3 regions of the Rhizobium sp. NZLR10 genome follow, and region 2 is predicted to be linked to each of the others. Evidence: predicted binding sites of a transcription regulator. Region 2 holds the regulator's gene; each other region holds the start of a gene.
The links. The regulator LexA, encoded in region 2, represses DNA repair genes until DNA is damaged. The targets are predictions, from matches to a motif close to TGTTCNNNNTGTGTTCNG.
Positions count from the first base shown of each region.

Region 1: HJB82_RS17135 (DNA recombination protein RmuC) is a predicted target of LexA. The motif match lies at 8,023-8,040, and genes of this name have one in related genera.
Region 3: uvrA (excinuclease ABC subunit UvrA) is a predicted target of LexA. The motif match lies at 6,622-6,639, and genes of this name have one in related genera.

Region 1 covers NZ_JABDWE010000010.1:183,720-194,279, forward strand. The annotation lists gene HJB82_RS17100 (LptA/OstA family protein) at 1-576, shown strand, start outside; gene lptB (LPS export ABC transporter ATP-binding protein) at 617-1,393, shown strand; gene rpoN (RNA polymerase factor sigma-54) at 1,615-3,168, shown strand; gene HJB82_RS17115 (DMT family transporter) at 3,257-4,171, shown strand; gene hpf (ribosome hibernation-promoting factor, HPF/YfiA family) at 4,463-5,038, shown strand; gene ptsN (PTS IIA-like nitrogen regulatory protein PtsN) at 5,109-5,573, shown strand; gene HJB82_RS17130 (ribokinase) at 5,729-6,628, opposite strand; gene HJB82_RS17135 (DNA recombination protein RmuC) at 6,770-7,990, opposite strand; gene HJB82_RS17140 (globin-coupled sensor protein) at 8,194-9,690, shown strand; gene def (peptide deformylase) at 9,788-10,303, shown strand; gene HJB82_RS17150 (FitA-like ribbon-helix-helix domain-containing protein) at 10,369-10,560, shown strand, end outside.
Region 2 covers NZ_JABDWE010000002.1:217,659-228,218, forward strand. The annotation lists gene HJB82_RS04285 (ComEC/Rec2 family competence protein) at 1-1,181, shown strand, start outside; gene lexA (transcriptional repressor LexA) at 1,162-1,881, opposite strand; gene HJB82_RS04295 (VOC family protein) at 2,078-2,974, shown strand; gene kdsA (3-deoxy-8-phosphooctulonate synthase) at 2,971-3,816, shown strand; gene eno (phosphopyruvate hydratase) at 3,958-5,232, shown strand; gene HJB82_RS04310 (septum formation initiator family protein) at 5,371-5,691, shown strand; gene pdhA (pyruvate dehydrogenase (acetyl-transferring) E1 component subunit alpha) at 5,837-6,883, shown strand; gene HJB82_RS04320 (pyruvate dehydrogenase complex E1 component subunit beta) at 6,899-8,284, shown strand; gene HJB82_RS04325 (pyruvate dehydrogenase complex dihydrolipoamide acetyltransferase) at 8,300-9,652, shown strand; gene HJB82_RS04330 (SGNH/GDSL hydrolase family protein) at 9,672-10,313, shown strand; gene HJB82_RS04335 (N-acetyltransferase) at 10,316-10,560, shown strand, end outside.
Region 3 covers NZ_JABDWE010000002.1:358,493-369,052, reverse strand. The annotation lists gene HJB82_RS05040 (peptidylprolyl isomerase) at 13-585, opposite strand; gene coaD (pantetheine-phosphate adenylyltransferase) at 660-1,154, opposite strand; partial or broken gene HJB82_RS05030 (hypothetical protein) at 1,245-1,533, shown strand; gene HJB82_RS05025 (hypothetical protein) at 1,664-1,819, shown strand; gene gyrA (DNA gyrase subunit A) at 2,159-4,978, opposite strand; gene HJB82_RS05015 (MarC family protein) at 5,227-5,874, shown strand; gene HJB82_RS05010 (single-stranded DNA-binding protein) at 5,966-6,478, opposite strand; gene uvrA (excinuclease ABC subunit UvrA) at 6,761-9,682, shown strand; gene HJB82_RS05000 (GNAT family N-acetyltransferase) at 9,679-10,140, shown strand; gene HJB82_RS04995 (DUF72 domain-containing protein) at 10,165-10,560, shown strand, end outside.

The DNA of each region.
Region 1 (10,560 bases), on a different contig from region 2:
ACGGCATCGGGCGCGGGCGCGCAGCAGGCGACGGCCTCGATGCCGGGCATGAAGCTTTCCAACGACCAGCCGATCCAGATCGAAAGCGATAAGCTGGAGATTCACGACCAGGAACACACCGCGTTGTTCACCGGCAAAGTCAAGGTCGTTCAGGGGACGACGACGATGCAGTCCGGCAAGATGACCGTCTATTACAAGGACAAGGCGGCAAAGCCGGCGGCGGACGGGGCGCAACCTGCCGCCCAACCGGCAACGCAGCCGCAGCAGTCGGCCTCGCTTGCATCGGGAAGTGCCGATATCGACAAGATCCTGGTGACGGACAAGGTCTTGCTGACCTCGGGCACGCAGACTGCGACCGCCGATGACGGCAATTTCGACATGGCCTCGCAGACATTCACCCTGACGGCGGATCAGGGAAATAAGGTCATTCTGTCGGATGGGCCGAACGTCTTCACCGGCTGCAAATTGACGGTTCACATGCAGACCGGCCAGGCGGAGCTTGAAAGCTGCGGCGGTCGTGTCCAGATTCAGCTCGATCCGAAATCGCAGCCGAATGCACAGCAGAAGCAGAACTGAGAAGCCGGCCTCCCACGTGAAATTATCATCGCTATCCACCATGTTCGGCAAGCCCGGGCCACAAGCTGCGGGTGCCGCCGACAAGAGCCGCTATCAGGGAACGCTCATCGCACGCGGTCTGACGAAGACCTATGCGACGCGTCGGGTCGTCAACGGCGTCTCTCTGGTGGTGCGCCGGGGCGAGGCCGTCGGCCTGCTCGGACCGAACGGCGCCGGCAAGACCACCTGTTTTTATATGATCACCGGCCTCGTGCCGGTGGATGAAGGCACGATCGAGATCGACGGCAACGATGTCACGACCATGCCGATGTACCGCCGCTCACGCCTCGGCGTCGGTTACCTGCCGCAGGAAGCCTCGATCTTCCGCGGCTTGACCGTGGAAGAGAATATCCGTGCCGTGCTCGAAGTGCATGTCAAGGACAAGGCCGAGCGCGAGCAGAAGCTGAACGAGCTGCTGGAGGAGTTTCATATCCAGAAGCTGCGCAAGACTGCCGCCGTCGCTCTGTCAGGCGGTGAGCGTCGCCGCCTCGAAATCGCGCGCGCCCTTGCGACCGATCCGACCTTCATGCTGCTCGACGAGCCCTTCGCCGGCGTCGACCCGATCTCGGTCGCCGACATCCAGAATCTCGTCCACCACCTGACCGCGCGCGGCATCGGCGTTCTCATCACCGACCACAATGTGCGCGAGACCCTAGGCCTGATCGACCGGGCCTACATCATCCATGCCGGTGAGGTGCTGACCCATGGCCGGGCAAATGACATCGTCAACAATCCGGAAGTGCGCCGGCTCTATCTCGGCGACAATTTCAGCCTCTGAACGCGGACGATGCCAAGACAGAGAAGGTGCGCCCCAGTCGTCCTGAAACGGCGCAGGCCTTCCGGCTGCACCTGTCCCACCACAGAAATTAACCGCGCCGACACAGTTCCGCTTGACCAAATGAGATAAAAAAGCAATTTTTGGGCCAGTTGGACTTCCGCGGCCTGAAGCCTTGATCGGACGCGGTTTCCCGGAGGAATCGAGGGAGTTTCGCGTCCGTCATGGCACTGTCCGCCAGTCTTTTCCTGCGCCAGAACCAATCCCTGGTGATGACACCGCAACTGATGCAATCCATCCAGTTGCTGCAGATGACGCATGTCGAACTCAGCCAGTTCATCGCCCAGGAAGTGGAGAAGAACCCGCTGCTCGAATTTCCGTCGAATGACGGCGAGGCAGGGGGCGAACGTGGCGAAGCCGAAGACGAGCCTTATGGTCATCCGCCGGAGGATGCAGGCTCGGACGACGGCTACGACAACCGCACCGAAGCGCTCTCCAGCGACTGGTACGACAATGGCGGCAGTGCCAGCACCAGCCGGCTGAACGACGAACTCGACGCCAACTATACCAATGTCTTTCCCGATGACAGCGCGCCGCAGCGCCTCGATGCGCCGGAGTTGGTCGGCCAGTGGAAATCGATGCCGGGCAGCGGCGGCGAGGGCGCTGATTATGATCTCGACGATTTCGTCGCCGGACAGGTGTCGCTGCGCGATCATCTCGCCCAGCAGATTCCCTTCGTCCTGCCTGACGTTGCCGATCGGCTGATCGCGCAGAACTTCGTCGATCAGCTTGACGATGCCGGTTATCTGCAAGTCGAGACCGGTGAGCGGCTGGGCACCAGCCTCACGGCCGCCGAGCGCGTGCTTGCCGCCCTCCAGACGCTCGATCCGCCGGGGGTTTTCGCCCGCAGTCTCGCGGAATGCCTGGCGATCCAGCTCCGGCAGAAGGATCGATACGACCCGGCCATGCAGGCGCTCGTCGAAAACCTCGAACTGTTGGCGCGACGCGATTTCGCCACGCTGAAGCGGCTCTGCGGCGTCGACGAGGAGGACCTTCTCGACATGCTCGGTGAAATCCGCCAGCTTAATCCCAAGCCCGGCAGCGGTTTCGAAGCCGGTGTTTCCGAAGCGATCATGCCTGACGTGGTCGTCAGAGTCTCCTCGGATACCGGCTGGCTGGTCGAGCTCAATCCGGATACGCTGCCGCGGGTGCTCGTCAACCAGTCCTACTTTTCCCGCGTGACCCGGAATGGCGAAGATCACGCCTTCCTCTCCGATTGTCTGCAGAGCGCCAACTGGCTGACGCGCAGCCTCGACCAGCGGGCGAAGACCATCATGAAGGTGGCAAGCGAGATCGTCCGCCAGCAGGACGCCTTCCTGCTTTACGGCGTCGACCACCTGCGTCCGCTGAACCTGAAGACGGTCGCCGAGGCGATCAAGATGCACGAATCCACCGTCAGCCGTGTCACCTCGAACAAATACATGCTGACGCCGCGCGGTCTCTTCGAGCTCAAATATTTCTTCACCGTCTCGATCAGCGCCGTCGCCGGTGGCGACAGCCATTCGGCCGAAGCCGTGCGTCACAAGATCCGCGCGCTGATCATGCAGGAGAGCCCTGACGCGGTGCTCTCCGACGACGATATCGTCGACATGCTGAAGAAGGGCGGCGTGGATCTCGCCCGCCGCACGGTTGCGAAATACCGGGAGGCCATGAACATCGCCTCTTCGGTCCAGCGGCGCCGCGAAAAGCGGGCGCTCGCCAAGGTCGCCGGCTTCTGACGCCGCAATGCTTCGGTCTTGATCGAAGCATCGAGCTCCAAATCCCGCTATTTCTCTGACGTCTTGAACGAACTTGGGAAAGCCGACCATGACGCCGCACAATCCGAAGCTTGCCAGGGAGCTTCTCCTGCTGCTGGTGCTGGCAACCCTTTGGGGGGCCTCCTATACTTTCATCAAGATCGGTGTCGAGACGATCCCGCCGGTGACGTTGATCGCCGTCCGCACGCTGATTGCCGGCGGCATCCTGCTTGTCGTCCTCCGCTATCGACGAATCCGCCTGCCCAGTGACCGCGCGATGTGGCGGCGTTTTTTCATTCAGGCCTGTCTGAACAGCGTCATTCCCTTCACGCTGATCGCCTGGGCGGAGCAGTCCGTAGATGCCGGGCTGGCTGTGATCCTCAATTCGGCAACGCCGATCTTCACCTTCCTGCTGACCGTGCTGATAGCCCGCCATGAGCAGGTGACGGCGCGAAAGCTTTTCGGCGTCATATCAGGGCTTGCCGGTATCTGCCTGGTCATCGGCGTCGAGGTGCTCGGCGGTCTCGGCAAAAGCCTGATGGCGCAACTCGCCATCATCCTGGCGACCGCCTGCTATGCAGGCGCGGCGATTTTCAGCAAGAACTTCAAGGGGCTCGAACCCGCCGTGCCGGCGGCCGGCTCGTTGATCTCAGGCGCGGTCATACTCTTGCCGGTCAGCCTCGTCGTCGACCGGCCGTGGACGCTCGATCCCTCGGGCGCATCGATCCTGGCGCTGCTGGCTCTTTCCGCCTTTTCGACGGCCCTTGCCTTTGCGATCTATTTCCGTCTCGTCCAGACGCTGGGTTCGGTCGGAACGACGTCGCAAGCCTATCTCAGGGTGCCGATCGGAGTGACGATCGGCATCGTTTTCCTCGGCGAAAGGCTGAGCCCGACGGCCTGGATTGGACTCGTTTGCGTCATCCTCGGTGTCGCAGCCATGACGATCCCGGCAAGGGTGAGTGCAATCAAGGCGAGAAGTGTCTAGAAATCATTGGCTGGCGGTCGGCGGCAGGCCCTGTATTCGCACGCGCCTGTCGCACGCAGCACGCGCATTAGCATCGCGGTTTTTCGCCCTATTGACTTTTCGACAACGGCTGGCTAGAAGCCCGCCGCAATCGATGCCGCAAACGGCGTCTGGAGTTATCCCCAGCATCAGAAGGGCACCAAGGACCCCCAGGCTGACGCCGATCTTGCTTGAGATTGCGCGAAGTGCTTGGATGAACCTGAGGCTTGGCGTAAACTGATACCCGCAAACGACGATAAGAAGGGAAACTCCATGAGTGTGCGTGTGTCCGGTAAACATATGGAAATTGGTGACTCGTTCCGTCAAAAGATCGAGGACCAAATTGGTATGGCCATCACGAAATACTTCGACGGGGGATATTCGGGTCAGGTGACCGTGGAAAAGGCGAGTTCTCGTTACTCGGCAGACTGCAAGCTTCATCTCGACAGTGGGGTGGTGCTGCATGCGGCCGGCGAGGCGACGGACCCGCAGCTGGCTTTCGACGCCGCTTCCCAGCGCATCGAAAAACGGCTGCGCCGCTACAAGCGCAAGCTGAAGGACCATCACGCCGGAAACCATCTGAACGGTTTTGCAGAAGTCGCCTACACGGTCATGGATTCCGTTCCTGACCACGAAGATGAAATCCCCGACGATTTCGCGCCCGCGATCGTCGCCGAAAGCACGAAGCAGCTGAAGACCATGTCGGTGGCCACCGCCGTAATGGCGCTCGACATGACCGACGAGCCGCTTCTCCTGTTCCGCAGCCCCGGCAAGGAACATCTGAATATCGTTTACCGTCGGCACGACGGAAATATTGGCTGGATCGATTCAGCCAATATCAAAGGCTGAGATCAGGGCTATGAGCGGCGGTATTGCCGCCGCTCCTTGCATTTGATCAAGGCGACAGAAGGAAAAAGAAATGGCATTGGCAGATTTGCTCCATCAGGATGCGATCATTCCCGCCCTCAGAGTAAATTCCAAGAAACAGCTGCTTCAGGAATTGGCCGCAAGAGCCGCCAGGATCACCGGGCTCTCCGAACGGGAGATTTTCGACGTCATCCTGCAGCGCGAACGCCTTGGCTCGACCGGCGTCGGCAACGGCATCGCCATTCCTCACGGCAAGCTGGTCAACATCCATTCGATCGTCGGCATCTTCGCCCGGCTGGAGCAGCCTGTCGATTTCGAGGCCCTGGACGACCAGCCTGTCGATCTCGTCTTCCTGCTGCTGGCGCCGGAGGGCGCGGGTGCTGATCATCTCAAGGCCCTGTCGCGGATTGCCCGCGTGCTGCGCGATCACGATCTGGTCGCCAAGCTGCGCGCCACCGATTCCGCTTCGGCGATCTACGCCTTCCTCAATGAAGAGCAGACGTCGAACGCTGCGTGAACCAGGCCCTGCAAACCTGTGCAGCAGTTTTGCGATAAGGATCTGCAGAAAGCGCGCCGCATGAATCACCTTCGATGCGATGCGCGTCAGGCAAAAACCGCCGGAATTCCCTGAAACAGCAGGAGTTTTACCGGCGGCTTCGCAAGGAAACCCCGCTATATCCGGGCTGCGACGTCTTCACCCGAAGGGATCGAAGGCTGTGCCCCTGATTTGAGGCAGGCGAGCGAACCGGCAACGGCCGCACGGCGCAGCGCCGAGGCAAAATCGAGGCCCTCGTCGAGGCTCGCAGCGAAATAGCCGCAGAAGGTGTCGCCGGCGCCGACCGTATCGACGGGTTCGATCTTCAGGCCCTGCGCCCTTGAAACCGCCCCATCGCGGATGGCGACGACGCCGTCGCCGCCAAGCGTCACGATCAACGTCTGGCCGGTTTCGGCATGCAGCCGGGTCAGGGCTGCCTCACGCGCCTGCGCATCCATGCCATCTTGGCCGGCCAGCCGCTCGAACTCGGTCTCGTTGGCGATGACGATATCGGCAAGTCGGCCGAGACGCGGCGCATCGGAGATCAAAGGAGCAAGGTTGAGGATGCTGGTGACGCCTTTGGCGCGGGCGGCCGACAGGGCGCGTTCGACGGCTGCAGCCGGCACTTCGAGCTGCAGCATCAGGATATCGCCTTCCTTCATGCCGCCGATCGCCGTCTCGGCATCCTCAGGCGCGACCAGGCCGTTGGCGCCGGGAACGACGGCGATCATGTTTTCGCCGTCGCCGCCGACAAGGATCAGCGCCGTGCCGGTGGGACCGTCGACATGTTTGACGAGAGAAAGATCGGTTCCTGCATCATCGAGCAGGGAAAGGGCATCGGCGGCGAAGCTATCCTTGCCGACGGCGCCGGCCATATGCACATAGCGGCCGGCGCGCCGCGCTGCCAGCGCCTGGTTGGCGCCCTTGCCGCCGGCGGCTGTGGCAAAACCGTTGCCGGCCACCGTTTCGCCGGGCTTCGGCAGGCGCTCGGTCGTGGCGATGAGGTCCATGTTGATGGACCCGAAAACTGTTATCATCAAGAGTGTCCCGTCTTTTGGGGCATGCGGCGGCGGCATGCTCCACTTCTTCGATAGAGCATGATGCCGAAAAGTGTGCGCTGTTTTCGAAAGACATCATGCTCCTGCTGTTTCATTCGGGCGAGACACTGCCCGAAGCGGTCACTCCTCGTCAACCACCCTGAGCTTGAGAAGACCGGTACGGCTTTCCACCGATTTGGCCGCAGGTTCGCTGTCGCGAGCAGGCTTGGCCTCGCCGCCTGCCTCGAATTCCAGCGCTTCGATCTTGGCGCCGCGCCTGGTGAGTTTGTCGGCCGAGGTGACCACCATGTCGATATCCTTCTGCGCCAGGGCGAAATGACCCTGCAGCTTGCGCACCCGCTCGTCGAGGCGGCCGAGATCGTCCATCAGGATCGCCACCTCGCCCTGGATCAGATGCGCCTGCGCCCGCATGCTCTGGTCCTTGAGCACGGCCTGGATGACCTGGATCGACAGCATCAGCAGCGACGGCGAGACGATGACGATGCGCGCCCGGTGCGCCTTCTGCACCACCGGCTCGAAGTTTTCGTGGATCTCGGCGAAGATCGATTCCGACGGCACGAAGAGAAAGGCCGTGTCCTGGGTTTCGCCCTGGATCAGATATTTCTCGGAAATGTCCCTTATATGGACCTCCATGTCGCGGCGGAACTGCTGGCCGGCGGTCTTGCCGGCCTCGGGACTGCCGGCGTCGCGGATCGCGTTCCAGGCTTCGAGCGGGAATTTTGCGTCGATCACCAGCGGCGGCGCACCGTTCGGCATGCGGATCGTGCAATCCGGTCGCGAGCCGTTGGTGAGCGTCTGCTGGAAGGCATAGGCGCCCATCGGCAGGCCGTCGGCGACGATGGTCTCCATCCGCGACTGGCCGAAGGCGCCGCGTGTCTGCTTGTTGGACAGAATGGCCTGCAGCCCGACGACATCCTTGGCGAGCGTCTGGATATTGTTCTGCGCGGCATCGATCACCGCCAGCCTTTCCTGCAGCCGCTGCAGGTTCTCATGCGTCGATTTGGTCTGGTCGGTGATCGTCGAGTTGACGCGCTGCGACATGCCGTCGAGGCGTTGGCTGATCGTCTGGTTGAGTTCACTCTGCCGCGCGCCGAAGACCTCGGTCATCGCCGCGATGCGGCCCTGCATCTCCGCCTGGATCCTGAGAAGCTCGGCCATGCGCGCGTCGCTTTCCCCAGCGCGCAAGCTCGCTTCCTCCGCCTGCTCGTGGCGAAGGCTCGCGCCCCGCAGCAGCACGATCACCAGCAGGACAAACGCCAACAGAACCCCGCCGGCAAGCGCCAGCATGGCCGGGCTGATCGAGGCAAGCGACACAGTGAACGAATCGGAATTGACGGTCATGTCGCAACCATACCAGAAGAGACGGTAATATATAGATCAAAGGGTGAACGGAATTGGCGGTCGCCACTATCCTCGCACGCCGCTGCTTCTGCTGGCTCCTTCGGAGAAATTGCGCCTCGATTTAACTATTGCTCAACCATATTCGCCAAAACCTGCGGCGCAGAATTCCTTCCCGCGCACTCGCGCCAAGTACAGAGATCCCGATGACCTCCCAGCAGACCGACAGTGCCCTCAGGCAGCGTCTCGATTTCATCGAACTCGACGAGGCGGCGCGCAAGTCGATGCGGGATCTGCGCCCTGTCATCACCGAGCTGATCGGCGGCGCCCTCGATAAATTCTACGCCAAGATTGCCAGAACCCCGGCTGTCGCCGGCTTCTTTGCCGACAAGAACCATGTCGGCAAAGCCAAGCAGCGCCAGCAGGATCATCGGGCCAATCTCGCCGGCGGTGCGTTCGATGACAGTTATGTCGACGGCGTCACCGCGGTCGGCCGGACGCACGCCCGCATCGGCCTGGAGCCGCGCTGGTATATCGGCGGTTACGCCATCGTCATGTCCGAACTCGTCAAGGGCATCATGGAAAAGCAGTGGCCGCCGGTCTTCGCGCGCCAGCAAGGCAAGCTGCTGGCCGAGAAGCTGTCGGCCGTCATCAAGGCTGGCATGCTCGACATGGATTATTCCATCTCGGTCTATCTCGAAACGCTCGAAGCCAAGCGTCGCGCCTTGGAAGAGCAGCGCGCCAAGGCCGAATCCGACCAGGCGATGGCACTGGAGCAACTGCGCCGCGGTCTGGAAGCACTGTCGAACGGCGATCTCGAAGCCACTCTGCCGTCCGACCTGCCGGGTAATTTCCGGCAGATGGCCGAGGATTACAACCGCGCCGTCGGCGCCCTTCGCAAGTCCTTCGCATCCGTGCGCGAGGCCTCGGGCCAGATCATGGGCGGCGCCGATATCATTTCCACTGCGACCAACGACCTGGCGCTGCGCACCGCCCAGCAGGCGGCAGGCGTCGAGGAGAGTTCAGCCGCCCTGCAACAGCTCTCCGTCAGCGTCGGCCAGACGGCCGCCAATGCCGAAAAGGCATCGGCTGCCGTGCGCGAGACGCAGCAGAAGGCGAAGAACTCCGGCGAACTCGTCACCAGCGCCGTCTCGGCAATGGCCGGCATCGAGAAATCCTCGACCGGGATCTCCAAGATCATCGGCGTCATCGATGAGATCGCCTTCCAGACCAATCTTCTGGCGCTGAACGCTGGTGTCGAAGCGGCGCGTGCCGGTGATGCCGGCAAGGGTTTTGCCGTCGTCGCCCAGGAAGTCCGCCAGCTCGCCCAGCGCACGGCGGAAGCCGCCAAGGAGATCAAGAACCTGATCTCGCAGAGCTCGACCCAGGTCAATGAGGGCGTCGGCATCGTCTCCAGTACCGGCGAGGCGCTGAACGACATGATCAGCCGCATCGACATCATCAACCGTTTCGTCGCCGATATCGCCGCCGCCGCCCGCGACCAGGCGACCGGCGTCAATGAGGTCAGCATCGCGGTCCGCAACATGGGTGCGATCACCCAGCAGAATTCGGACATGGTTGAGCACTCCTCGGCAGAAACCCGCCGCCTCAAGGACGAGGTGGAGAACCTGATCGAACTGCTGCGCCGCTTCCGCGCCCGGCCCGAGGGCCATGCCGCCATCGCTGCCCGCCGGGCGGCCTGAGGCGAATATGGCGAAATTCCAGGCGGGGATGCAAAAAAGCGTCTTCCCCGCCTGCCGGATAATTCCATAGTCGGAAAAGATGGGTTATGGGAACGCCATGACCATCAAGCCACTCATCATTCTTCCCGATCCCGTTCTCCGTCAGATCTCCAAGCCGATCGAGCGGGTTGACGCCTACCTGCAGCGCCTTGCCGACGACATGCTGGAAACCATGTACGACGCGCCGGGCATCGGCCTTGCGGCAGTTCAGATCGGCGTACCGCGCCGGATGCTGGTCATCGACATCGCGCGCGAGGGCGAGGACAAGCAGCCGCAGGTGTTCATCAACCCGGAGATCGTCACATCCTCCGACGAGCGCTCGGTCTACGAGGAAGGCTGCCTTTCGATCCCGGATTATTATGCCGAGGTCGAGCGCCCGGCTGTCGTCTCGGTCAAATATCTCGACCGGAACGGCAAGGAACAGACGGTTGAAGCCGACGGCCTGCTCGCCACCTGCCTGCAGCACGAGATCGACCATCTGAACGGCGTGCTGTTCATCGATTATATCTCGCGGCTGAAGCGGGAGATGGTGATCAAGAAGTTCACCAAGGCGGCGAAGTCGAAGGCGCTCTGAGCATTGCGTTGAAAATTCACCGGAAAGGCACTATGATATCACCGATATCATGATGGAGATGCCGAATGGGTGACCTGCTTATCCGCGATGTTCCGGATGTGATGAAACGGCAGCTTCAGGAAAGCGCGCAGCGCAATGGCCGCAGCCTTTCGGAGGAGGCGATCGAAATCCTCCGCCGGCAGATTGCTGCGGAGCGCTCGGGCGTTTCGGCCGGGCAGCGCCTGCGCTCCCTGATGGGTGACGAAAGATTGCGCGAA
Region 2 (10,560 bases):
CCGAAGTCTTGGGCCCGAGCTTCCAGATGTCCTTTGCCGCGACATTGGCACTCGTATCGGGTTATCAACTGTGGAAGGACCGGCGCGTCCGCGAAAACGCCTTGCTGAAACTGCCGGTCTTCCGACCGGTCGTTGCCGTCGCCGGCTTCTTCGGCGGCGTCTTCCTGACCTCGCTGATCGGCGGTTTTTCCACGGCGCTGTTTTCGATCGAACATTTTCATCGCCTGACCGCTTACGGGCTGCCGGCAAATCTCGCGACGATGCCGATCATCTCCTTCATCGTCATGCCGGCCGGGCTGCTGGCGATGTTGCTCATGCCGTTCGGTCTGGACGTTCCGCTCTGGAAGGTGGTCGGCCTCGGCCTCGACCTGGTGATTGCGGTCGCCAAAACGGTGTCCGGTTGGGGCGGTGATATCGGCATCGGCCGCTTGCCGGCTTGGTATTTCGCTGTCGCCGTGGCCGGCTTTCTGCTGCTGACGCTGCTGCGCACCCGGCTGCGCCATATCGGCACATCGATTATCGCCGTCTCTACGCTCGGCGTGCTGCTTCTGCCGCTTCCCCGGGCGCCGGATCTGGTGATTTCGGAGGATGGCAGTCTCGTCGCAGTGGTCGCGGCTGCGGCAATCGCTTCCAACCGCGAAAACCCGCCGGATTTCATCTTCGATCAGTGGCAGAGAGCACTTGTCCTGCCGACGCATTTCCCGCCGAAAATGCTGGATGGTCCCGCTGTCCCGCCGGAGGGAGACGACCGCCGCGTCAGGCTTTCCCGCGATCAGCAGAATGAAGCGAGGGCGGCGATGCGGGCGGCTGTCGCCGGTGGTGAAGCAAACCGCTTTTCCTGCGTCAAAAAGGCCTGGTGCACATCAAGGCTCGGCAATGGTCATGTGGTTGCCGTCATCGACAACGCTGCCTATCTCGGTCCGGCTTGCGACGCGGCGGATATCGTCGTGACGTCGGTCCGCCTGCGGTTCAACAGCTGCCGATCAGGAGCGACGCTCTTTACCGGTGAGACGCTGCGCAGGACTGGCTCCGTCGAGCTGCGCTTCGCCGATGCCGGCCTGGAGGTCGTGACCGCATTCGAAACCCTGTCGCGCCCATGGAAGCGCCATCGCGCCTATGACTGGCGCAGCAACAGTTTTGCCGAATCCGGCCTCTCCAATGTCAGTGATAGCGGCGAATGAGGCCGACGAGCTTGCCCTGCACCTTGACGCGGTCCGGCCCGAAAATCCGGGTCTCATAAGCCGGATTGGCAGCCTCCAGCGCGATCGAGGCGCCCTTGCGGCGGAAACGTTTGAGCGTCGCTTCTTCGTCATCGACCAGGGCAACGACAATGTCGCCGGGACTTGCGGTGCTGCCGTTGCGGATGATTACCGTGTCGCCGTCGAAGATGCCGGCGTCGATCATCGAATCGCCCTTGACCTCCAGCGCATAATGTTCGCCGGAGCCGAGCATGTCTGCGGGAACGACGATGTCGTGGGTGTTATTCTGGATCGCCGAGATCGGAACGCCGGCAGCGATCCGGCCCATGACCGGCACGGAGACGGAGTTGCCGTTATCGGCGACCGGTTTTGCAGGAGCGGGGGCGGCGACCGGCTGCGGCTTGCCGAGGCTGCCCTCGATGACGCTTGGCGAAAAGCCGCGCCGGGGCTGGATGCTCGGGCTGTAGGCCTCCGGAAGCTTGATGACCTCGAGCGCCCGGGCGCGGTTCGGTAGGCGGCGAATGAAGCCACGCTCTTCAAGCGCTGTGATCAAACGATGAATGCCGGATTTCGAGGCCAGATCCAGGGCATCCTTCATTTCGTCGAAAGAGGGCGGAATGCCGGATTCCTTCATGCGCTCATGAATGAAAAGCAGGAGCTCCTGTTGTTTGCGCGTGAGCATCGACGTGTGACCCCTTGATTGAAACAAATCCAGAACAGAACACTATATGTTCCATATGTGTTCCGCAAGTAGCTAAATTTCCGTAAAACTTGCCGCCAACTCGTTGAGTTTTTTATTTTCATTCGCCGGATTGGCGCACATGTCTTGCATTGAAGGTGGCGCTGTCGCACCCTCTTGCGTTTCAGGGAGGGATATCATGAACGAGCACTCGGCCAAACCGCACCCGCTGGATCATGTCGTGCTGCCCGTTGTCAATATCGACCTGGCGCGCGAAAGGCTCGGCAAGCTTGGCTTCACCGTTGCCGCCGATGCCCGCCATCCCTTCGGAACGGAGAATGCCTGCGTCTTCTTTGCCGACAAGACCTATCTGGAGCCGCTCGGTATCGCCAGCCGCGAGGAGAGCGAGGCATCGGCGCGGCAAGGCAATGTCTTCACCGCCCGCAATCGGGCCTTCCGCTTCCGCTGTGGCGAGGAGGGGCTTTCGGCGGTGGCGTTCGGCACCGGGGATGCCGGCCGCGCTCATCGGAGCTTCGTCGGCAGCGGATCGAGCGCCGGCGACATGCTGCAGTTCAGCCGGCCGATGAAAATGCCGGACGGTTCCGAGACCATGGCCGGCTTCAAGCTGGCCTTTGCCGCTGAGTTGCGCGCGCCGGATTTCTTCCTCTTCTGTGTTGAGCGCATCAATCCTCTGCCGGCCGATCGCGGTGCGCTAGAGACGCATGCCAATGGCGTCACCGGCATTGCCGAGATCGCGCTTTGCGCGCCGGACCCCTCTGCATTCGCCGCCTTCGTCAGCCTTGCAACGGCGCAATCGGCCGTCGAGAAAACCGGTTTCGGCGTTAATATCGCGGCGCCGAATGCGAAAATCAGCCTGATGACGCCGGAAGGGCTGGAGGCCTATTTCGAGATCGCCGTCGCATCCGCCGACCGCGGCCTGCGCGGCCGGGCTATCCTCTTTGCCGTCACCGATCTTGCCGTGACAGAAGCGCATTTGGCTGCTAACGGAGTGACCTACACGCGCAAGAACAATCGCATTCTGGTGAAGCCCGCGCCCGGGCAGGGCACGCTCTTCGCCTTCGAGGAAACACGATGAGCACTGATACGAATTCCGAAGTCAGGATCGGCGAGGGCGCAGGCCAGGTCACATTTTCCAATACCGGCCGCCTGTCGCTGATTGCCGGCCCTTGCCAGATGGAGAGCCGCGACCACGCCTTCATGGTTGCCGGCACACTGAAGGAGCTTTGCGCCAAACTCGGCATCGGTCTCGTCTACAAGAGCTCCTTCGATAAGGCAAACCGCACCTCGCTCTCTGCCGAACGCGGCATCGGGCTTGAAAAGGGCATGCAGATCTTCGCCGACCTGAAGAAGGAGTTCGGTTTTCCCGTCCTGACCGACGTCCACACCGCCGAGCAATGCGCCGCGGTGGCAAAAGTGGTCGATGTCCTGCAGATCCCGGCTTTCCTCTGCCGCCAGACCGACCTTCTGATCGCCGCCGCCGAGACCGGCCGCGCCGTCAATGTCAAGAAGGGCCAGTTCCTCGCTCCCTGGGATATGAAAAACGTCCTGAAGAAGCTCAATGCCAGCGGCAATCCGAACGTGCTGCTGTGCGAACGCGGCGCCTCCTTCGGTTATAACACTTTGGTCTCCGACATGCGCTCGCTGCCGATCATGGCGTCGATGGGCGCGCCGGTTGTTTTCGATGCAACGCATTCCGTGGCGCAGCCGGGCGGGCAGGGCGATTCCTCCGGTGGTCAGCGGGAATTTGTGGAAACGCTGGCGCGCGCAGCGGTGGCGACCGGTATCGCCGGCGTGTTCGTCGAAACCCATCAGGACCCCGACAACGCACCGTCCGACGGCCCGAACATGGTCTATCTCAAAGACATGCCGCGGCTTTTGGAAAAGCTGCTCGCCTTCGATGCTGTCGCCAAGGGCTGACAGTCAAAAGCCTGACATGTTCGTGCTATAGCGACGTTCAGACATGCAGGTCGAGGGTGTCGCAATGCGCCATTGTAATTTGCACGCCTTCGATTATGACAGGCTTCGAACGATTGATCACCCACCGAGCAGGAAGAACCCATGACTGCAATCACCGATATCATCGCCCGCGAGATTCTCGATAGCCGTGGCAACCCCACCGTCGAAGTTGATGTCTATCTCGAAGACGGCAGCATGGGCCGCGCGGCCGTTCCCTCGGGCGCTTCGACCGGCGCGCATGAGGCGGTCGAGCTGCGCGACGGCGGCAAGCGCTACCTCGGCAAGGGTGTGCAAAAGGCGGTCGATGCCGCCAACACCGAGATCTTCGACGCGATCGGCGGCATCGATGCCGAAAACCAGATCCAGATCGACAACATCATGATCGAGCTCGACGGCACGCCGAACAAGTCGCGCCTCGGCGCCAACGCCATTCTCGGCGTATCGCTGGCCGTCGCCAAGGCTGCCGCCCAGGCCTCCGGCCTGCCGCTCTACCGTTATGTCGGCGGCGCGTCCGCGTGCCTGCTTCCGGTTCCGATGATGAACATCATCAACGGCGGCGCCCATGCCGACAATCCTATCGATTTCCAGGAATTCATGATCCTGCCGGTCGGCGCCGATACGATCGCTGAAGCCGTACGCATGGGTTCGGAAGTCTTCCATACGCTCCGCAAGGAACTGGCCGCGCAGGGCCACAACACCAATGTCGGCGACGAAGGCGGTTTTGCACCCGGCCTGAAGAGCGCGCCCGAGGCTCTCGACTTCATCATGAAGTCGATCGAGAAAGCCGGCTATACACCGGGCGACGACATGTGCCTCGGCCTTGACTGCGCCTCGACGGAATTCTTCAAGGACGGCAAGTACGTTCTTGAAGGCGAGGGCCGCACGCTCGAATCGGGCGCCATGGCCGAATATCTGGCCGAACTCGCTGCTAAGTACCCGATCATCTCGATCGAGGACGGCATGGCCGAAGACGACTGGGACGGCTGGAAGACGCTGACCGACTTGGCCGGCAAGAAGACCCAGCTCGTCGGCGACGATCTCTTCGTCACCAACTCCGCTCGTCTTCGCGACGGCATTCGCATGGGCGTCGCCAATTCGATCCTCGTCAAGGTCAACCAGATCGGCTCGCTGACGGAAACGCTCGACGCCGTCAACACGGCGCACAAGGCAGCCTATACCGCCGTCATGTCCCACCGCTCCGGCGAAACCGAAGATTCGACCATCGCCGACCTCGCGGTCGCCACCAACTGCGGCCAGATCAAGACCGGCTCACTGTCGCGTTCCGACCGCCTCGCCAAGTACAACCAGCTGATCCGCATCGAGGAGGGCCTGGGCCCGCAGGCTCAGTATGCCGGCCGCTCGATCATCCGCGCCTGATCGAATCTGATTTTCAAACGGCTTGAGCCCGCGCCTCTCCGGCGCGGGTTTTTTGTTGCCCGTCTTTACGGTCAATGAACGGTTAATCTCTGCGCGTTATGCTGAACGAATTGGTAATGCGTTCAAGAGCATGCGTGTATGTGGACAAAGCATCATAAGAAGAGAAAGTTCGGCCGCTTCGTCATTCCGGCCATGACGGTCGCCTTCCTTTCCTATTTCGGTTATCATTGCATTCATGGCGATTACGGCCTGCGCGCAACAGAGACGTTCGAGCATCAGCGTGTCGCGCGTGAAAAAGAGCTTGCGATCTTGAAGGCGAAGCGCGAACATCTGGAAAATCAGGTCGCGCTGCTGAGTGACGGCTCGCTCGACAAGGATATGCTGGACGAAAAAGCGCGCTATCAGCTCAACATGTCGCGCGCGGACGAGATCGTCATATTCAACCATTATTCCAATTAACTGAAATCAGGTTAATTGGTATTTCCGAAATGTAATCAACTGTTTAGTGCTGAATATGAGCCATGCAATTATGGCATTGCTGTGGTCATCTTTCTTCCCTATGGTACGCGCCACCAAGAACCGACAAACCCATAGGGAGGGTTGAATGGCGCCGCGAAAGACCGCGACCGTTTCCAGCCGCAAAACTGCAGCAAAACCGGCAGCCAAAGCATCGAATGGAGGCCCGGTAGCCGACTTCGATCGCGATGAAGAGCTCAAGGCCTATCGCGAGATGCTGATGATCCGCCGCTTCGAGGAGAAGGCCGGCCAACTTTACGGCATGGGCTTCATCGGCGGCTTTTGCCACCTCTACATCGGTCAGGAAGCTGTCGTCGTCGGCATGCAGATGGCGCAGAAGGAAGGCGACCAGGTCATCACCGCCTATCGCGACCACGGCCACATGCTGGCAACCGGCATGGAAGCGCGCGGCGTCATGGCGGAACTGACCGGGCGCCGCAGCGGCTATTCCCACGGGAAGGGCGGCTCGATGCACATGTTCTCGAAAGAAAAGCATTTCTACGGCGGTCACGGCATCGTCGGTGCCCAGGTTTCACTCGGAACCGGTCTTGCCTTTGCCAACCATTACCGCGGCAACGGCAATGTCTCGATCGCCTATTTCGGCGACGGCGCCGCCAACCAGGGCCAGGTCTACGAGAGCTTCAACATGGCGGCCCTCTGGAAGCTGCCGATCGTCTATATCGTCGAGAACAACCGCTACGCCATGGGCACGTCGACGGCGCGCGCCACCGCCCAGTCGAACTACTCGCTGCGCGGTTCCGGCTTCGGCATCCCCGGCATTCAGGTCGATGGCATGGACGTTCGCGCCGTCAAGGCGGCGGCCGACGAGGCGCTCGAACATTGCCGCTCCGGCAAGGGTCCGATCATTCTCGAAATGCTGACCTATCGTTATCGCGGTCACTCCATGTCCGACCCGGCGAAGTATCGCTCCAAGGACGAAGTGCAGAAGATGCGCTCCGAACATGACCCGATCGAACAGGTGAAAGCACGCCTCGTCGAAAAGGGCTGGGCTTCCGAAGACGATCTGAAGGCGATCGACAAGGATGTCCGCGACATCGTCGCCGACAGCGCCGACTTCGCCCAGGCCGATCCGGAGCCGGATGCATCCGAGCTCTACACCGACATTCTGCTCTAATCGGGGAGGGAACCCATGCCTATCGATATCCTCATGCCCGCCCTCTCTCCGACGATGGAAGAAGGCACGCTGTCCAAATGGCTGAAACAGGAAGGTGACAAGGTCACCTCCGGCGACGTGATTGCCGAAATCGAAACCGACAAGGCGACGATGGAAGTCGAAGCCATCGACGAAGGCGTCATCGGCAAGCTGCTCGTCGACGCCGGCACCGAAGGCGTCAAGGTCAACACCAAGATCGCCGTGCTGTTGCAGGACGGCGAATCCGCCGCGGATATCTCCGCCGCCAAACCGGCCGCCGCTGCCGCCCCAGCGGTTGCCCAGGAACAAAAGCCGACCAATACCGGTTCTGCTGCAGCGCCGCTTCCGGCCGAGCCGAAGGGCGTCGTGCCGAATGACCCGGAAATTCCGGCCGGCACCGAAATGGTGTCGACCACCGTGCGCGAAGCGCTCCGCGACGCCATGGCCGAGGAAATGCGCGCCAGCGAAGATGTCTTCGTCATGGGCGAGGAAGTCGCCGAATATCAGGGCGCCTACAAGGTCACACAGGGCCTGCTGCAGGAATTCGGCCCTCGTCGTGTCATCGATACGCCTATCACCGAGCACGGTTTTGCCGGCGTCGGTGTCGGCGCCGCAATGGCCGGCCTTCGCCCGATCGTCGAATTTATGACCTTCAACTTCGCCATGCAGGCGATCGACCATATCATCAACTCCGCCGCCAAGACGCTCTATATGTCCGGCGGCCAGATGGGCGCGCCGATCGTGTTTCGCGGCCCGAATGGCGCCGCCGCCCGTGTCGGCGCCCAGCACAGCCAGGACTATGCTGCCTGGTACAGCGCAATCCCCGGCCTGAAGGTCGTCATGCCCTACACGGCATCCGACGCCAAGGGCCTGCTCAAGGCTGCGATCCGCGATCCGAATCCGGTCATCTTCCTCGAGAACGAAATTCTCTACGGCCAGCACTTCGATGTGCCGAAGCTCGACAATTTCGTCCTGCCGATCGGCAAGGCTCGCATCCATCGTCCGGGCAAGGACGTAACCGTGGTCTCCTTCGGCATCGGCATGACCTATGCGACGAAGGCTGTCGCCGAACTCGAAAAGATCGGCATCGACGTCGAACTGATCGACCTTCGCACCATCCGCCCGATGGATCTGCCGACCGTGATCGAATCGGTGAAGAAGACCGGTCGCCTGGTCACCGTCGAGGAAGGCTATCCGCAATCATCCGTCGGCACCGAAATCGCCACCCGCGTCATGCAGCAGGCCTTCGATTATCTCGATGCGCCGATTCTGACGATTGCCGGCAAGGATGTGCCGATGCCCTACGCCGCCAATCTCGAAAAGCTGGCGCTTCCGAACGTCGGCGAAGTCGTCGATGCGGTGAAGGCTGTTTGTTACAAATAAGGGGAGGGTATCTCGATGCCGATCAATATCACGATGCCCGCCCTCTCTCCGACCATGGAAGAAGGCAATCTTTCCAAATGGCTGGTCAAGGAAGGCGACACGGTCAAGTCTGGCGATGTGATCGCCGAGATCGAGACCGACAAGGCGACGATGGAAGTCGAAGCCGTCGATGAAGGCACGGTCGCCAAGCTCGTCGTTGCCGCCGGCACCGAAGGCGTCAAGGTCAATGCGCTGATCGCCGTTCTCGCCGCCGATGGCGAGGATGTCGCCGCTGCCGCAAGCGGCGCGGGCTCGCCCGCTCCGGCGCAGAAGGCCGAAGCCGCACCGGCCGCAAAAGCGGAGGCTGCACCGGCCCAGTCCGCTCCGGCTGCAGCACCGGCACCTGCCGCTGCACCTGCATCGGTTTCACCAGACGGCAGTCGCACCTTCTCTTCGCCGCTTGCCCGCAGGCTCGCCAAGGAGGCCGGTATCGACCTTTCGGCTGTCGCGGGCTCCGGCCCGCATGGCCGCGTCGTCAAGAACGACGTCGAAGCCGCCGTTGCCGGTGGTGGCGCCAAGGCCGCCACACCCGCAGCTACCGCTCCGCAAGCTGCTGCGGCTCCGGCTCCGGCCGCTGCAGCGCCGAAGGGCGCTTCCGAGGAGGCCGTGCTCAAGCTGTTCGAACCGGGTTCCTACGAGCTCGTGCCGCATGACGGCATGCGCAAGACGATCGCCAGACGCCTGGTCGAATCCAAGCAGACGATCCCGCATTTCTACGTCAGCGTCGATTGCGAGCTCGATGCTCTGATGGCGTTGCGCGCCCAGCTGAACGATGCAGCCCCGCGCAAGGATGGCGCTCCCGCCTACAAGCTCTCGGTCAACGACATGGTCATCAAGGCCATGGCGCTGTCGCTGCGCGACGTTCCGGATGCCAACGTCTCCTGGACCGACAACAACATGGTCAAGCACAAGTACGCCGATGTCGGCGTCGCCGTCTCGATCCCCGGCGGCCTGATCACCCCGATCATCCGCAAGGCCGAGCAGAAGACGCTGTCGGCGATCTCCAACGAGATGCGCGATCTCGGCAAGCGGGCCAAGGACCGCAAGCTGAAGCCCGAGGAATATCAGGGCGGCACCAGCTCGGTCTCGAACATGGGGATGATGGGCGTGAAGAACTTCGCCGCCGTCGTCAACCCGCCGCATGCGACCATCCTTGCGGTCGGCGCCGGCGAACAGCGGGTCGTCGTCAAGAAGGGCGAAATGGCTATCGCCACCGTGATGTCGGTCACGCTGTCGACCGACCATCGCTGCGTCGATGGCGCGCTCGGCGCCGAGCTGCTCCAGGCCTTCAAGGGCTATATCGAAAACCCGATGGGCATGCTGGTCTGACAACTGGGCGGAGGCGGAAATGACCAAGGCCGTTCTTTGTTATGGCGACTCGCTGACCTGGGGTTATGACGCCGAGACGATCGGCCGTCATGACTACAAGAATCGCTGGACGAGCGTGCTTCAGGCAGCGCTCGGCAGTGAGGCGCGTGTCATTGCCGAAGGCCTGAATGGTCGCACGACCGCTTTCGACGATCACCTGGCCGACTGCGACCGCAACGGTGCGCGCATTCTGCCGACGATCCTGCAGACGCACGCGCCGCTCGACCTCGTCATCCTTCTGCTCGGCACCAACGACATGAAGCCGGTCGTGGCCGGCTCGGCTTTTGCCGCCTGCCAGGGCATCAGCCGGCTCGTACGGCTGATCCGCAATCATGCCTGGCCCTTCGAATTCGACGGGCCGGAGATCCTGATCGTGGCGCCGCCGGCGATCTGCGCGACCGGCAATGTGCCTTTCGCCGCATCCTTTCCCGGCGGCATCGACGAATCGGCAAAGCTTGCAACCCTTTATCGTGATCTTGCCGACGAACTCGGCTGCGGCTTTTTCGACGGCAATTCCGTCGCCAGGACCACACCGATCGACGGCATTCACCTCGATGCGGAAAATACGCGTGCGCTCGGGCGTGGGCTGGAATCGATCGTACGGATGATGCTGGGGATCTGACCATGACCGCCTTCATCGCCCTGCGGCAGGCCTCACGGCGGGATGCCTCGGAGCTGGCGATCTTGGCGGATATTGCCTCGCACGGTTTTGCTTCCCGGCTCTGGTTCGCCGATGTGGCGAACGGCATCAGCGACACGCCCTTAGAGCGGGGCCGGCTGAAGATGAGCGAAGAGGAAGTTGTCGGCGGCTGGCAGGATGCCGTCATCGCCGAGGCCTATGGCGAGGTCGCGGGTGTGGCGATCGGCCA
Region 3 (10,560 bases), 140 kb from region 2:
TTCTCTGGTAACTTACTTCTTGCCCAGGGTAACCTTGACCATCCGGTCGGGGCTTTTGACTTCGCCGTTCTGGCCTTCGCCGCGCTTGATCTTGTCGACATTCTCCATGCCGGAAACGACCTTGCCGACGACGGTGTACTGGCCGTTGAGGAAGGAGCCTTCGGCGAACATGATGAAGAACTGCGAATTGGCGGAATTCGGATCCTGCGAACGAGCCATGCCGACGGTGCCGCGCACGAACGGGGTCTTGGAGAACTCGGCCGGAATATCAGGCATATCGGAGGAGCCGGTGCCGGCGAGGCTCGCATCGAAACCCTTTTCCATGTTGCCGTATTTGACGTCGCCGGTCTGGGCCATGAAGCCGTCGATGACGCGATGGAAGGCGACGTTGTCGTATTCGCCCTTCTTGGCCAGCGCCTCGATCTGAGCGACATGCTTCGGCGCAACCTCAGGCATCAGCTGGATGACGACAGGGCCGTTCTTCAGCTGGATGGTGAGATAATGATCAGCCGACTGGGCGAACGCATCCCCCGCGAAGGAGGCGAGATACAGCACGCCGGCAAATGCGAGATAAAACAGTTTCATATGGGCTCCGTTGCGGCGGGTTCCGCCTGGTCTTTGCGCTTGCTAGTCTTTGCGTTTGTTGGTTTTGGCGCTTGCTATTCTGGGCGCTTGGATGTGAGGGCTTGCAAGACGGCGGCCGGCACGAAAGCGCTGACATCGCCGCCCATGGCGGCGATCTGGCGGACCAATGTGGCGGTAATGGGCCGCGAGGCCGTGCCCGCCGGCAAAAAGATGGTCTGGATATCGGGCGCCATCGTCCTGTTCATGCCGGCCATCTGCATTTCGTAATCAAGATCGGTGCCGTCGCGAAGACCGCGGATCAGAAGCGTGGCGCCATGGCTGCGGGCGGCATCGACAACCAGATTGTCGAAGGCGACGACGTCGATGTCGCCGGTCTTGCCGGGCAGCGCTTGCGCCAGGGAACGGCGGATCAGTTCGGCTCTCTCCTCGAAGGAAAAGAGCGGCGCCTTGCCGGGATGGATGCCGATCGCGACGATCACCTTTTCGGCGACGTTCAGCGCCTGGACCAGAACATCCACATGCCCATTGGTGATCGGGTCGAAGGACCCCGGATAAAAAGCTGTCGTCATCTGGCCCGACCGTTGGTTTGACGCCTTTTGTCACGGATGCCGCCTTGCCGCAAGTGATTTGGCCAATCGTCCCGGACGGTTGAACGGCGGATGAATGGCCCGTTCAAGGCGGTTTCAGACGGGATCTGCTTAACTCAAATCATCAAGACAGCCGATGCCATTCCGGCATCCGGCGCCCCCTCGAAAGACCAAGTCCATGCTGATCGTGCTCGTTGCACTTGCCGTCGTTTCCTCCCTCGCCGCCGAGCTGGCCTATGGCTATTTCGCCGATCGCTACGAGGTGAGCTGGGTGCGGCCGGCGCTTGCCGAGCATGCGGCGATCGTGCGCGCTCAAGGCCGGCTGCGCGAAAAACGACGTTCGAATCTGAACGCCAGATGAACGAGACATTCAAGGAGGCTTCAGATCGGCGTTGGTAAACACCCGTCAACATCCGGCGGAACCATTTTAAAACGGATGCGTTCATTCAACCGACACATAGATGCGATTATCGCGGCAGGAAGGACTAAAGATGCCCGGCAAGATTACGATGATTAACGTGCTCTGGATGGTAATGGTCACGGGCATGCTGACTGCAACTGTCGCTCTCTATGATCAGAAGATTGATACGTCCAAGGTTTATGGTCCCTATGCTTCGGCCCGGACGGCCGTACTGGGCCAGTACTGAGGGGCGGGAACGCAACTCCCCAGGAAAGGAATGCCTATGTTCACGATCTTGACAGTGCTCACGGCCCTTATCAGCGTCATGTTCATCGTGTCAGTAACCTCGACGATATCAGCGCTCCGGCGCGAAGGCGAAGAGGTAAAGGCGCTGAACGAAAAACATAGAGCGTTCTGACTTTCCTTTTTTACTTCCCTCTTCCCCACCTTGAGCGGCACCCTTCCGTCGCCTAAGGCCATTCAAAGCCGGATGCACCCAGCGTCCGGCTTTTTCTTTGGGCGTGGCTTTAAACCATTCCCCGGACTGAAAAGAAAAGGGCGGCTTGAAGCCGCCCCGTTCATCTGATCATTCCTCGGCGGGCCCCGGATCGCCATCGGCAATCGGCGCTTCGCCCGCAGCATCTTCGTCGGTAATAGCGGCGCCGTCGGCGACCTCGACGGCCTCCTCCGTCTCGTCCTCCTCCGGCTCGCTGATGCGCTCGACCGAAACGACCTTCTCGTCCTTGGCCGTCGAGAAGATGGTGACGCCCTTGGTGGCGCGGCTGGCGATGCGGATGCCGCCGACCGGCACGCGGATCAGCTGGCCGCCATCGGAAACCAGCATGATCTGGTCGCCGTCCTCGATGGGGAATGCCGCGACCAGTTCGCCGATCTCGCCGGTTTTCGACGTATCGGTGGCGCGAATGCCCTTGCCGCCGCGGCCGGAGATGCGGAAATCGTAGGACGACGAACGCTTGCCGAAGCCCTTTTCGGAGACGGTGAGAACGTACTGCTCAAGCTGTTTCAGCTCTTCGTAACGCTCGTCGCTCAGTTGTCCCTCCTCGGTGACTTCCTCGCCGACCAGCGCGATCTCCTCGGCCTCACCCGTCGTCAGACGCCGGTCGTTGGCGGCGCGCTTCAGGTAGGCGGCGCGCTCCCACGGCTCGGCATTGACATGGCGGACGATGGTCATCGAGATGATGCGGTCGCCGCCGGCAAGGCTGATGCCGCGCACGCCGATCGAGTTCCGGCCGGCGAAAACGCGGACGTCGTCGACGGAGAAGCGGATGCACTGGCCGAGCGCCGTCGTCAGCAGCACGTCGTCATTCTCGGTGCAGGTCTCGACGGAGAGGATTTCGTCGCCCTCCTCCTCGAGCTTCATGGCAATCTTGCCATTGCGGTTGACCTGGACGAAGTCCGACAGCTTGTTGCGGCGAACCGTGCCGCGCGTCGTCGAGAACATCACGTCGAGATTGTCCCAGCTCTCCTCGTCCTCGGGCAAGGGCAGGATGGTAGTGATGCGCTCGCCGGGTGCAAGCGGCAGCATATTGATCAGCGCCTTGCCGCGCGAGGTCGGCGTGCCGATCGGCAGGCGCCAGACCTTCTCCTTATAGACGATGCCGCGCGAGGAGAAGAACAGAACCGGCGTATGCGTATTGACTACAAATAGCCGGCTAACGAAATCCTGGTCGCGGGTGGTCATGCCGGAGCGGCCCTTGCCGCCGCGGCGCTGGGCACGATAGGTGGTCAGCGGCACGCGCTTGATATAGCCCAGATGCGAGACGGTGACGACCATGTCTTCACGAGCAATCAGATCCTCGTCGTCCATTTCGAGGCCGCCATCGATGATCTCGGTGCGGCGCGGCGTGCCGAATTCATTGCGGACAGCGAGGAGTTCGTCCTTGACGATGGTCTGGATGCGGACGCGCGAGGAGAGAATATCGAGGTAATCCTTGATCTCCTCACCGATTTTGTTGAGTTCGTCGCCGATTTCGTCGCGGCCAAGGGCCGTCAGGCGGGCAAGGCGCAGTTCGAGGATGGCGCGGGCCTGCTCTTCGGAGAGATTGTAGGTCAGGTCCTCGTTGATGCGATGGCGCGGATCGTCGATCAGACGGATCAGGCTTTCGACATCTTCGGCCGGCCAGCGGCGGGTCATCAATTCTTCGCGGGCCGACTGCGGATCGGGCGCCTGGCGGATGACGCGAATGACTTCGTCGATATTGGCGACGGCAATCGCGAGACCGACCAACACATGGGCGCGGTCGCGCGCTTTGCGCAGCAGGAATTTTGTTCTCCGGCTAACAACTTCTTCGCGGAAGGAGACGAAGGCGCGCAGCATGTCGAGAAGGGTCAGCTGTTCCGGCTTGCCGCCGTTCAGCGCCACCATGTTGCAGCCGAAGGACGTCTGCAGCGGCGTATAGCGATAAAGCTGATTGAGGATGACCTCGGCATTGGCGTCGCGCTTCAATTCGACGACGACGCGATAACCCTGGCGGTCGGATTCGTCGCGCAGGTCGGAGATGCCTTCGATGCGCTTGTCGCGCACCAGCTCGGCCATCTTTTCGATCATCGTCGCCTTGTTCACCTGGTAGGGAATCTCGGTGATGATGATCTGCTCGCGGTCACCGCGCATTGGCTCGATGGCGGCGACGCCGCGCATGATGACCGAGCCGCGGCCAGTCTCATAGGCGGAGCGAATGCCGGCACGGCCGAGGATCTTCGCACCCGTCGGGAAATCGGGGCCGGGAATGATCTGGATCAGATCCTGCAGCTCGATTGCCGGATCGTCGATCAGCGCGATGCAGCCGTCGATGACTTCGGAGAGATTATGCGGCGGGATGTTGGTCGCCATGCCGACGGCGATGCCGCCTGCGCCATTGACGAGCAGGTTCGGGAATTTGGCCGGCACCACAACCGGCTCGGAGAGCGTACCGTCATAGTTGTCGCGGAAATCGACGGTTTCCTTGTCGAGATCGTCGAGCAGCGAATGGGCAGCCTTTTCGAGGCGGCATTCGGTGTACCGTTCGGCCGCCGGCGGGTCACCATCAACCGAGCCGAAATTGCCTTGGCCGTCGATCAGCGGCAGACGCAGCGACCAGGGCTGCGCCATACGGGCGAGCGCATCATAGATCGCGGAATTGCCGTGCGGATGGAATTTACCCATCACGTCACCGGTGACGCGGGCGCATTTGACGTATTTCTTGTTCCAGTCGATGCCAAGCTCGGACATGCCGTAGAGGATGCGCCGGTGCACGGGCTTCAGGCCGTCGCGCACGTCGGGCAGCGCGCGGCTAACGATGACGCTCATGGCGTAATCGAGATACGACCGCTGCATTTCCTCCATGATGGAGATGGGCTCGATGCCTGGCGGGAGCTTCCCGCCGCCGGGGGGTGTTTGCTCAGTCAAAACAGATCACGATCTCTTCTAGAATCACTTGAAGATTTATAGCGGAAAGCCCGTTGCAGCGCCAATTTCACCGGGCGTTTTGAACAGGCTTTTGCGGCTTAAAGAGGGTAAAACATGCAAGTTGCGCGGCCGAACCGGACAAATCCGCCGCGGGCCGCCGCGGGATATTTGCCAAATCGGAATCGCCGCTTCACAATCATAAAACCACGCATAAAAACCACCCGACTATATGGGGTTCCGGAGAGACGATGGCAAGCGCCGACCAATTGATCAACGCCTTCACGACGCTGCTGGTCACCATCGATCCGCCGGGGCTCGCACCGATCTTCCTGGGGCTGACGATGGGCATGAGCCGCGCCCAGCGCACGCAGGTGGCGCTGCGCGGCTCGGTTATCGCCTTCATCATCCTCGCCGTCTTCGCGCTGTTTGGGGCCGGCGTACTCGGCGTGCTCGGGATTTCGATCGGCGCCTTCCGCATCGCCGGCGGTCTGCTGCTGTTCTGGATCGCCTTCGAGATGGTCTTCGAAAGACGCCAGGAACGCAAGGAGAAGGCCACCGAAGCGGCCATCACCAAGGATCACATCGAGAATATCGCCGTCTTCCCGCTAGCCTTGCCGCTGATTGCCGGCCCGGGCGCCATCTCGGCGACGATCCTGCTTGCCGGCACGCTCGCCACCTCCATCGGGAAAGCCCAACTGATCGGCGTCATTGCCGCCAATCTGCTGCTGACCTTCCTAATGCTGCTGATCGCCGAACGGCTGGACCGTTTCCTCGGCGTCACCGGCCGGGCAATTCTGACGCGGCTTCTCGGCGTTATCCTCGCGGCCCTTGCCGCACAGTTCGTCGTCGACGGGGCGAAATCGGCGTTCAATCTGATCAGCGCAACGCCGCACTGAAAACGGCATCCGCCGCGAGATCAAAGAAAAAGAGCATGACGCCGTTAAAGACGTCATGCTCTCGGATAAATCATAAACCACGAACGGCCGATCAGAACGGGATGTCGTCGTCGAGATCCCGCGAGAAGTTGCCACCGCCGCCACCGCCGCGGCTTGGCGATGATGAGGGAGCCGGGGCGCCGTAGTCGTCGCCATAATCATTGCTGCTGCTGCCGCCACGGCCGCCACCGGAGCTTGCACCGCCGCCTTCACCGCGGCCGTCGAGCATGGTCAGCGTCGAACCGAAGCCCTGCAGCACCACTTCCGTCGAGTAGCGGTCCTGTCCCTGCTGGTCCTGCCACTTACGGGTCTGCAACTGGCCTTCGATATAGAGCTTGGCGCCCTTCTTCACATATTGCTCGACGACCTTGCACAGGCCCTCGTTGAAGACGACGACAGTGTGCCATTCGGTCTTTTCACGACGCTCGCCGGAATTGCGGTCGCGCCAGGTCTCCGAGGTCGCAATACGAAGATTGGCGATCGGCCGGCCATCCTGGGTGCGGCGGATTTCCGGGTCCGCACCGACATTTCCGATCAGAATTACCTTGTTTACGCTACCAGCCATGCTCTCACCCTACCTGCCGCCCTGCCCGGCGGCGTTTCAATCGATCGGCGCACCTTAAACCATCAACGACCGCCGATGCGCATGGGCGGCACTTAATCCACATATTTCTCCGTCAGAACACCGCATGCATCCATCAGGATTTTTGTTCTTTCTTTGTTCTAGTTTATCCGTATGATCCTGTCAACAGAATCGAAAACCTTCAGTGTTGCGGACATTCAGCCTCGACTCGCCGTTCGGCATCACTAAATAAGGGCTGTTATCCCAAAGGACCAAGCTGAGACGATGAGCGAACTGAAGACGATCTCCATCCGCGGCGCGCGCGAGCATAATCTCAAAGGCATCGATCTCGATCTGCCGCGCAATAAGCTGATCGTCATGACCGGGCTTTCGGGCTCCGGCAAATCCTCGCTTGCCTTCGACACGATCTATGCCGAGGGCCAGCGGCGCTATGTCGAGAGCCTCTCCGCCTATGCCCGGCAGTTTCTCGAGATGATGCAGAAGCCCGACGTCGACCAGATCGACGGACTGTCGCCGGCGATCTCGATCGAGCAGAAAACCACCTCGCGCAACCCGCGCTCGACGGTCGGCACCGTGACCGAGATCTACGACTATATGCGGTTGCTCTTTGCCCGCGTCGGCGTGCCCTATTCACCGGCGACCGGCCTGCCGATCGAAAGCCAGACCGTCAGCCAGATGGTCGACCGCGTGCTCGATTTCGGCGAAGGCACCCGTCTTTATATTCTCGCGCCGCTCGTGCGCGGGCGCAAGGGCGAATACAAGAAGGAACTGGCGGAGCTGATGAAGAAGGGCTTCCAGCGCGTCAAGGTCGACGGCCAGTTCTACGAGATTGCCGAGGCGCCGGTGCTCGACAAGAAATACAAGCACGACATCGACGTGGTGGTCGACCGCATCGTCGTGCGCTCGGATGTCTCGGCCCGCCTAGCCGACAGCCTGGAAACCTGCCTGAAGCTCGCCGACGGGCTGGCGGTCGCCGAATTCGCCGACAAGCCGCTGCCGCTGGAAGAGACCTCGGCCGGCGGTTCGGCCAACAAGTCGCTCAACGAGACGCATGAGCGCGTGCTGTTTTCGGAAAAATTCGCCTGCCCGGTTTCCGGCTTCACCATTCCGGAGATCGAGCCGCGACTGTTCTCCTTCAACAATCCCTTCGGCGCCTGCCCGACCTGCGACGGCCTCGGCGCCCAGCAGAAGATCGATCGCGACCTGATCGTGCCCGAGCCGGAACGGACGCTGCGCGACGGGGCGATCGCGCCCTGGGCCAAGTCGACCTCGCCCTATTACAATCAGACGCTGGAAGCGCTGGGCAAACATTACGGCTTCAAGCTCGGCACCCGCTGGAACGATCTTTCCGACGAGGCCAAGGACGTCATTCTCAACGGCACCGACGACAAGATCGAATTCCATTATGCCGACGGCGCCCGCTCCTATACGACGCAGAAGAATTTCGAGGGCATCATCACCAATCTCGAGCGGCGCTGGAAGGAGACCGATTCCGCCTGGGCGCGTGAGGACATCGAGCGCTTCATGTCGGCAGCACCCTGCCCTTCCTGCAACGGCTTCCGCCTGAAGCCGGAAGCGCTGGCGGTGAAGATCGCCACGCTGCATATCGGCGAAGTGACTGCCATGTCGATCCGCGTCGCCCGCGACTGGTTCGAGACGCTGCCGGCCAGCTTCAACGCCAAGCAGAACGAGATTGCCGTGCGCATCCTCAAGGAAATCCGCGACCGGCTGCGTTTCCTCAACGATGTCGGCCTGGAATATCTCAGCCTGTCGCGCAATTCCGGCACGCTGTCGGGCGGCGAAAGCCAGCGCATCCGGCTGGCCTCGCAGATCGGCTCGGGGCTGACCGGCGTGCTCTATGTGCTCGACGAGCCTTCGATCGGCCTGCATCAGCGCGACAATGCCCGGCTGCTCGACACGCTGAAGCACCTGCGCGACATCGGCAACACCGTCATCGTCGTCGAACATGACGAGGATGCGATCATGACGGCCGACGACGTGGTCGATATCGGCCCGGCCGCCGGCATTCATGGCGGCGAGGTCATCGCCCACGGCACGCCGCAGGATATCATGGACAATCCGAAGTCGCTGACCGGAAAATATCTCTCGGGCGAACTCGGCGTTCCCGTTCCCAACGAGCGCCGCAGACAGAAGAAGGGCCGCGAGATCAAGGTGGTCGGCGCCCGCGGCAACAATCTGAAGAACGTCACGGCGGCAATCCCGCTCGGGGTGTTCACGGCGGTGACCGGCGTTTCCGGCGGCGGCAAATCCACCTTCCTGATCGAGACGCTGTATAAATCGGCAGCGCGCCGCGTCATGGGCGCGCGCGAAAACCCGGCCGATCACGACCGCATTGACGGCTTCGAGCATATCGACAAGGTGATCGACATCGACCAGTCGCCGATCGGCCGCACGCCGCGCTCGAACCCGGCGACCTATACCGGCGCGTTCACGCCGATCCGCGATTGGTTCGCCGGCCTGCCGGAGGCAAAAGCGCGCGGCTACCAGCCGGGGCGTTTCTCCTTCAACGTCAAGGGCGGGCGTTGCGAGGCCTGCCAGGGCGACGGCGTCATCAAGATCGAGATGCACTTCCTGCCCGATGTCTACGTCACCTGCGACGTCTGCCACGGCAAGCGCTACAATCGCGAGACACTCGATGTCACCTTCAAGCAGAAGTCGATCGCCGACGTGCTCGACATGACGGTGGAGGAAGGCGTCGACTTCTTCGCGGCGGTGCCGGCCGTGCGCGACAAGCTGCAGTCGCTGAAGGATGTCGGCCTCGGTTACATCAAGGTCGGCCAGCAGGCCAATACGCTGTCGGGCGGCGAGGCACAGCGCGTCAAGCTGGCCAAGGAGCTGTCGAAACGCTCGACGGGGCGCACGCTCTACATTCTCGACGAACCGACGACCGGCCTGCATTTCCACGACGTCGCCAAGCTGCTTGAAATGCTGCACGAACTGGTCAACCAGGGCAATTCCGTGGTGGTGATCGAGCACAATCTCGAAGTCATCAAGACGGCCGACTGGGTGCTCGATTTCGGTCCCGAAGGCGGTGATGGCGGCGGCGAGATTGTGGCTTTCGGCACGCCCGAGGCGATCGTCAAGGAGAAGCGCTCCTATACCGGGCACTTCCTCAAGGAATTGCTGGAACGGCGGCCGGCGAAGAGGGCGGCTGCGGCGGAATGACGATGCGGCCGGCGTCGCCCGAAGATCTGGAAAGGATCACGACGCTGACAGCAGCCGCCTATCGGCCCTATACCGAACTGTTCGGCGCTCCGCCGATCCTGATGACGGAGGATTACGCGCCTCGCATCGAACGCGGCGAGGTCTGGCTCCGCGAGGTCGGCGGCGAAACCGCGGGGCTGATGGTTGTCGAGCGGCATTCCGATCACCTCATGCTGTTCAGCATCGCGGTCTCGCCGGCCTTTCAGGGGGCCGGACATGGTCTGGCGATGCTCAAGTGGCTGGAGGGCAAGGCGCGCGAGTGGGCAAAGCCGGAAATCCGGCTCTACACCAATGCGCTGATGGAGCGGAACATCGCCCTTTATCGCGCCGTCGGATTTCACGAAACGGGTCGCCGGCCGAACCAATATCGGCCAGGATGGACGCTCGTCGACATGGCGAAACAGATCGATGCGGCCTGAACGGCTGCAAACAGGGAGGACGACATGACCAAATCCGGCACTATCCGCACCGGCATCGGCGGCTGGACCTTCGAGCCCTGGCGCGGGCATTTCTTTCCCGATGACCTGAAACAGAAGGACGAGCTGAATTATGCCAGCCGCCAGCTGAAGGTTATCGAGGTTAACGGTACCTATTACAGCACGCAGAAGCCGGCGGTTTTCGCCAAATGGGCGGCCGACGTACCCGACGGTTTCATCTTCTCGCTAAAGGCGACGCGTTTCGTCACCAACCGGCGGGTGCTTGCCGAAGCCGGTGAATCGATGGAACGCTTCCTGTCCTCGGGCATCAGCGAACTCGGCGATCATCTCGGGCCGCTGCTCTGGCAGTTCGCACCGACGAAGAAGTTCGATCCGGAAGATTTCGAGGCCTTCCTGAAGCAG